3 regions of the Streptomyces sp. NPDC001594 genome follow, and region 2 is predicted to be linked to each of the others. Evidence: riboswitches for the same ligand, from Rfam matches in the RefSeq annotation. Region 2 holds a riboswitch; each other region holds the start of a gene.
The links. Region 2 has a riboswitch for cobalamin ahead of ACFY0O_RS28080 (ribonucleoside-diphosphate reductase subunit alpha). Riboswitches for the same ligand answer to the same signal wherever they lie in the genome.

Region 1 (2,188 bases), on a different contig from region 2:
CTGCCGGCGGCCCCGGCGGACCCCGAAGTAGTACGCGAGCACGCCCGCGCCCAGCGCCGCCTGGAGGGCGAACAGCGCCGACTCCACCTCGCCCGAGGGGGGCTCGTACAGCGGGGAGAACCAGGGCTTGTAGTCCGGCTTCAGCTCGGTGATGGCCGACTCCGCCTGGGCGTCGGCGCCCGCGAAGGGCTCCTCCTTGCCCTCGCCGAGCCCCAGCGCGAGCGGGAGCACGGCCAGCGCCGCCACCAGGAGCAGCAGCAGGGTGTTGATCTTGCCGTTCCTGCTCATCGGGCCGACGCCCCCTCGGTCCGCCGCGCACCGGTCAGCTTGGCGACCCCGAGCCGGACCAGGTCGGACTTGCTGGACTGCATCAGCAGCCGCATCACCAGCACGGTCAGCAGCCCCTCGCTGACGGCGAGCGGGATCTGCGTGACGGCGAAGATGCCGGCGAACTTCTCCAGGGAGCCCGGGAAGCCGCTGGCCGGGTCCGGGAAGGCGAGGGCCAGCTGGACCGAGGTCACGCAGTAGGTGACCAGGTCGGCGAAGAAGGCGCCGAAGAAGACGGTGACCATCAGCGGGGCGCCGGACCCGCGCAGCAGCTTGTAGACCGCGTAGCCGGCCCAGGGGCCGGCGATGGCCATCGAGAAGACGTTGGCGCCCAGGGTGGTGAGCCCGCCGTGCGCCAGCAGCAGGGCCTGGAACAGCAGGGTGATCGTGCCGAGCACCGCCATGATGGGCGGCCGGAAGAGGATGGCGCCGAGCCCGGTCCCGGTGGGGTGCGAGCAACTGCCCGTCACCGAGGGGATCTTCAGGGCGGACAGGACGAACGTGAACGCACCGGACGCGCCGAGGAGCAGCGTGCTCTCGGGGTGGGACTTCACCTCGCGGGTCAGGGCGCGGACCCCGTGGACGACGAACGGGGCGGACGCGGCGCCCCAGGCGGCCGCGTGCAGCGGGGGCAGGAACCCCTCGGCTATGTGCATGAGTTGGGAGACCTCTCCAGCACCTCGTGGATGGACGTACGCGCCCCGGCCGGTCTCCTGGCTGACGGGTACTGCCGCCCCGGCTCCGCCTTCCCGGGTCCGCACGGTCTCCCGCACGGTCCCAGTGGCTCCCGCGAGGGGTGGAGCTGGACTTCCCGATCACAGTGGCGAGGGCCGCACCGGTTTTCCACCGGTTTCCCGAACACCAAGGCCAGCTGACCCTAGTCGCCCGCACGGACCGGTATCAACCCGGACCGATCCGGCCGATCGGATGACCGGATTCCGATTCGCCCCCCGGACGGGCCCCGAGCGCTGGCGGGGCCGGCGGCCGGCCCGCAGGGTGGGGGCGTGGCCGCCTACGACTACTTCGACCTGTCCGCCGTCTACGTCAACTGCACCCTCAAACGCTCGCCCGAGACCAGCAACACCGAGGGGCTGATCTCGCGGAGCCGGGCCGTCATGGAATCGGCCGGCGCCCGGACCTCGCTGATCCGCGCCGTCGACCACGACATCGCCACCGGCGTCTGGCCGGACATGACCGACCACGGCTGGGAGAGCGACCAGTGGCCGGTGCTCTACAGCCAGATCATGGACGCCGACATCCTGGTCCTCTGCGGCCCCATCTGGCTCGGCGACAACAGCTCGGTGATGAAGAAGGTCATCGAGCGGCTCTACGCCTGCTCCTCGCTGCTGAACGAGCACGGCCAGTACGCCTACTACGGGCGCGTCGGCGGTGCGCTGATCACCGGCAACGAGGACGGCGTCAAACACTGCGCCATGAACGTCCTCTACAGCCTCCAGCACCTGGGCTACGCGATCCCGCCCCAGGCGGACGCGGGCTGGATCGGGGAGGCCGGGCCCGGTCCCTCGTACCTGGACCCGGGCTCCGGCGGTCCCGAGAACGACTTCACCAACCGCAACACCACGTTCATGTCCTGGAACCTGATGCACCTCGCGGCGCTCCTCAAGCGCGCCGGGGGCGTCCCCGCCCACGGCAACCAGCGCTCCGAGTGGGACGCCGGCTGCCGTTTCGACTTCCCGAACCCGGAACACCGCTAGGCGGGGTCCTCAGCAGGTGTTCGGGTGCGCGACGTCCACCACGAGCCGCTCGGGCGCGTGCAGGACGGAGGTGCTGTAGACGGGCTGGGTGTCGAAGGCGGCGCCGAAGGTCACGTACCCCTCGAAGTCGCCGGTCAGGGCGATGC
Region 2 (2,188 bases):
CGAGGGTCTTCAGGAACGGGACGATGCCGTTGGAGTGGCCGTTGGTGCCGCGGATGAGGGAACCGCGGGCGCGGATGCGGGAGTAGGACAGGCCGATGCCGCCGGCGTGCTTGGAGAGGCGGGCGACCTGGTGGTAGCGGTCGTAGATGGAGTCCAGCTCGTCCAGCGGGGAGTCGAGGAGGTAGCAGGAGGACATCTGCGGGTGCCGGGTACCCGAGTTGAACAGGGTGGGGGAGGACGGCAGGTAGTCCAGGCGGCTCATCAGGCGGTAGAGCGAGGCCACTTCCTCGACGGCGCGGACGCTCCCGTCCTCGGCGAGGCCGCAGGCCACGCGCAGCATGAAGTACTGCGGGGTCTCGATGACCTGGCGGGTGATCGGGTGGCGCAGCAGGTAGCGGCTGTGCAGGGTGCGCAGGCCGAAGAAGCCGAAGCGGTCGTCCGCGCCCTCGGCGAGCGCGTGCTCGACCAGGGCGTTCAGGCGGGCGGCGTGGGCGGCGACGAACTCGGCGGTGCGGTCGGCGATCAGGCCCTCGCGGTGGCCGACGGCGACGGACTCGGCGAAGGAGGTGGAGCCCTGGCCGGCGGCCTCGTCGGCGACGGCCAGCGTCAGCAGGCGGGCTGCCAGGCGGGAGTAGGCCGGGTCCTCGGAGATCAGGCCGGCGGCGGCTTCGGTGGCGAGCCCGCGCAGTTCGGCCTCGTCGGCGGCGGCGCTGCGGCCGCGCAGGGCGGCGGCGGCGACCCGGCCGGGGTCGGTGTCGGGGAGGTCGGCCGTGAGCTCGGTGAGGGTCCGCAGCAGGGCGGCCCCGGGACCTTCTGCTTCGGGGTGGTCGGACTCGGCGCGCGGTGCGGCGGGCGCGATGGTCACGGGGGAGCTCTCCCTCACTCGGCCCGGGCATCGGCGGAGCGGGGCGCGAGTGGGCGCATGCGGGCGCGCGCAGAAGCGCGTTCGGCACCGCATGGCGTCCACCGGCCCAACCGCGAGGCCCGGACGAATCGACACCCCGGTTCGGTCGATCCGGGGGTACTGCCGGCAGGTCTTCGGACTCGCGGACACGCCGGTGGGCGTACGTCTCACCGTTGCGGGACAGTTCCGGATTCCCACCGGATTCCCCTGCGGCGGCAGCAGGCATGAGCATACATGTGGGGGCGACCCGATGCGGTAGCCCCCACATGTTGTGTCGGGTGCATGCGGAGCGTGGCGTCACAGCTCCAGTCGGTACGTGAGCAGGGACAGTTCCGGGATGGGCGACCAGTCCCGTTCGGGGGTACGGACGAAGCCGAGCCGCTCGTAGATCCGCTGGGCCCCGCGCATGGCCGGCTGGGTGGACAGCACCAGTGCGGTGACCCCGTCCAGGGCGCAGGCCCGTTCGGCGCAGGCCCGCACGAGGGCCTCCCCGACGCCCTGCCCGCGCGCCTCGGCGGCCACCGCGAGCATCCGGAACTCGGCCTCGCCCTGCCGGGCGATGTCGGCGAGCCGGCTCCCGGGCGCGGCGAACGTCACCCCGCCGAGCACCTCCCCGTCCCGCACGGCGACGAGCACCTCCCCGTCCCCGGCCCGCCCGGCGACGTCCCGCAGGACGTTGAGGTAGCGGTCGTCCCCGTTCTGGTCGAGCAGCCCGTCCCCGGCATAGGCCTGCCCGGTGATCTCGCCGAGCCGCCGGTACTCGTCTTCCCTTGCCGTCCTGATCTCGAAGTCCATGCCGTCGAGTGTGCCGGACGGGTGCCGGTGCCCGACGCCGTCCCGGCTGCGCCGGGCAAGCGGAAGGGCCCCGCCGTCTCCGACCGGAGACCGCGGGGCCCTTCACAGGCGCTCAGCAGCAGCGGAAGCCCTCCCGGGGGTTCGCTTCGCGGGCGTCCGTGCGGGCGTGTTCGAAGGCTCGGCGGGTCAGGACCTCGGCCTCGGGGTCGTGGGAGCGGGCGTGGGCGACGTAGCGGTCGTATGCGGCCTCGCCGGAGAACTCCCGTACGAAGTACCGCGCCTTCGCCAGGGCCCCGCGGACCCCGTTCACGCGACCGGGTCCTTCACGCGGCCGCCGCCGCTGTCGAGGCCGGCCGCCGCGAGCCGGGCCTTCTCCTCGGCCGTGGCGATCAGCCCCGCCGGGGCGATGATCTTCGACTCGCTCCACGGGACCTCGCTCAGGCGGACCGACCCGGGGTCGGAGACGGCCTTGAAGCAGGTGCGGGCCGC
Region 3 (2,188 bases), on a different contig from region 2:
ACACCCTTGGACACCTTGCTGTGCAGGTCTTTGTCGTTCATGTGGCGTTCCTCACTCTCGACGGAGTGGGAACAAGTTCTACTGGCGGGTGCCTGCTAAGTCACTAGATACGTCGAGGTAATTTCCGGCCGGTTACGGCAGGGATCACGACAGGGATCACGACAGGCTCCAGTGGGCGACGTCGTCGCCGAGCCCGGCGTCCAGGGCGAACTGCACCGCCGCCGGGCGGGCTTCGGCCGGCAGCCGGAAGACGACGTAGCCCGTGGCCGACCCGCCCGGGGCGAGGGAGAGGGTGCCGGGGAGGGCCGGGCCCGCGTCCGTGGCGGCGCTCAGGCCGGTGAAGCGCCGCCCGGTGGTGTCCAGGAGGTGCGCGGCCGGGGCGGGGGAGTCCGCGTAGGGCGCCGTTCCGGTGTTCTCCAGGCGCAGCTCCACGGCGACCAGCCGGTCGGCCCCGGGCGCCGGCGCCGGGCCCGCGGGGTCGACGACCCGGGTGAGGGTGACGTCGAGCCGCTCGCCGGGGCGGTCGCCGTCGAGGGAGACGGTCTCGCCGGAGCCGCCGGTGCCCGCGCCGAGCAGCAGCGCCGCGAGGGCGGGGACCAGGAGGAGACGGGCGGTCCTGACCACGCGCCGGGGACCGCCGTGGCCCGTGTGGCTGCCGTGACGCATGGCCGACCTCCTCCACACCTCCCCTCGCCGCCCACGATCCTCCGTGAGGCCCGCTCCCGCCACCGGCGGCGGCATCGGTTCGGGGCCCCTTGGGCCGCTCTGTGGGGCAAAGGTGGCATCTGGCAGACTTGGCCGGGTTGTCCCGGGCGGTGCAGGACAGGAAACCGGTGCGAATCCGGTGCGGTCCCGCCACTGTGACCGGCGACCCCGTCCGCGGGGTCCCGGGAGTCAGACACTGACGTACCGCCTCTTCACTTCTTCACTTCGACCGGGGACGAGGATCCCCCGGAGAGGCCTCACCATGCCGCGTTTCCGCGCCGCCCCGCGCCCGCTCACCGCGCTCGCGCTCCTGCTGTCCCTGACCGCGTGCGGCGGTCCGCCCGGGGAGGAGCGGGCCGCCCCCGGGGCCCGGCCTGCGCCCGGGTTCCCGTACACCGTCACCAACTGCGGCGTCAGCAGCACCTATCAGGCCCCGCCCGAGCGGGCCGTCACCATGAACCAGCACGCCACCGAGCTCCTGCTGGCCCTCGGCCTCCAGGACCGGATGGCCGGCACCGCCTACCTCGACGACGCCGTCCTCCCCGCCTACCGGAGCGCCTACGAGGGCGTCAAGGTGCTGGCGAAGGAGTACCCGTCGAAGGAGGTGCTCCTCGCGGCCGACCCGGACTTCGTCTACGGCGGCTACTCCAGCGCCTTCGACAAGGGGCAGGGCCGGGACCGCGAGGGGCTGGCCCGGTCCGGGATCAACTCGCGGCTCAGCGTGGAGTACTGCACCCCGGGCAGCGTCGGGCTCGCCCAGCTGAAGACCGAGATCACCGAGGTCGCCCGGACCTTCGGCGTGCCCGAGCGCGGCACGGCCCTCGTCGAGGACGAGCAGCGCCGGATCGACGCCGTCACCGCACGGGTCAAGGACCGGGCCCGCCCGACCGTCTTCGTCTACGACTCGGGCGAGGCCTCCGCCTTCACCTCCGGCGGCAAGGGCATCGGCAACGAGATCGTCTCACTGGCCGGGGGGACGAACGTGTTCGCCGACCTCCAGGACACCTTCGGCGACGTGCCGTGGGAGGAGGTCATCGAGCGCAGGCCCGAGGTCGTCCTCATCTACGACTACGGCGGCACCCCCGTGGAGGCCAAGAAGCAGCGCCTGTTGAACGATCCGGCGCTGGCGGAGGTTCCCGCGGTGAAGAACCGCAGGTTCGTCGTGCTGCCGCTGTCCTCGGCCGTCCTCGGCGTGCGCGTCGCCGACGCGGTCGAGTCCCTCGGCCGCCGGCTGCACCCCGACGCCCCGTGACCGGGCGCCGCCGCACCGCGGCCGTCCTGGTGCTCCTCGCGGCCGCGCTGGCCGGCTCGATGGTGGCGGGGCTGGCCCTGGGACCCGTCCGCATCGCCCCCGGCCGGGTCCTCGACGTCCTGCTGGCCGGGCCCGGGGCGCGCGGCGGGGCCTTCGCCTCCATCGTGTGGGACGTGCGGATGCCGCGCGTGCTGCTCGGGGCCGTGGTCGGCGCCGGGCTCGCCGTCTGCG

Region 1: another riboswitch for cobalamin. It lies ahead of ACFY0O_RS23115 (energy-coupling factor ABC transporter permease); the one in region 2 lies ahead of ACFY0O_RS28080 (ribonucleoside-diphosphate reductase subunit alpha).
Region 3: another riboswitch for cobalamin. It lies ahead of ACFY0O_RS12485 (ABC transporter substrate-binding protein); the one in region 2 lies ahead of ACFY0O_RS28080 (ribonucleoside-diphosphate reductase subunit alpha).

The regions. Positions count from the first base shown of each region.
Region 1 is NZ_JBIAVB010000011.1:262,603-264,790, reverse strand. It holds gene ACFY0O_RS23120 (energy-coupling factor ABC transporter substrate-binding protein) at 1-288, opposite strand, end outside; gene ACFY0O_RS23115 (energy-coupling factor ABC transporter permease) at 285-983, opposite strand; cobalamin riboswitch at 1,013-1,208, opposite strand; gene ACFY0O_RS23110 (flavodoxin family protein) at 1,332-2,042, shown strand; gene ACFY0O_RS23105 (hypothetical protein) at 2,052-2,188, opposite strand, start outside.
Region 2 is NZ_JBIAVB010000015.1:168,157-170,344, reverse strand. It holds gene ACFY0O_RS28080 (ribonucleoside-diphosphate reductase subunit alpha) at 1-865, opposite strand, end outside; cobalamin riboswitch at 1,012-1,143, opposite strand; gene ACFY0O_RS28075 (GNAT family N-acetyltransferase) at 1,202-1,699, opposite strand; gene ACFY0O_RS28070 (CstA-like transporter-associated (seleno)protein) at 1,812-2,009, opposite strand; gene ACFY0O_RS28065 (carbon starvation CstA family protein) at 2,006-2,188, opposite strand, start outside.
Region 3 is NZ_JBIAVB010000005.1:217,307-219,494, forward strand. It holds gene ACFY0O_RS12475 (GMC oxidoreductase) at 1-41, opposite strand, end outside; gene ACFY0O_RS12480 (DUF4352 domain-containing protein) at 157-666, opposite strand; cobalamin riboswitch at 787-925, shown strand; gene ACFY0O_RS12485 (ABC transporter substrate-binding protein) at 968-1,957, shown strand; gene ACFY0O_RS12490 (FecCD family ABC transporter permease) at 1,954-2,188, shown strand, end outside.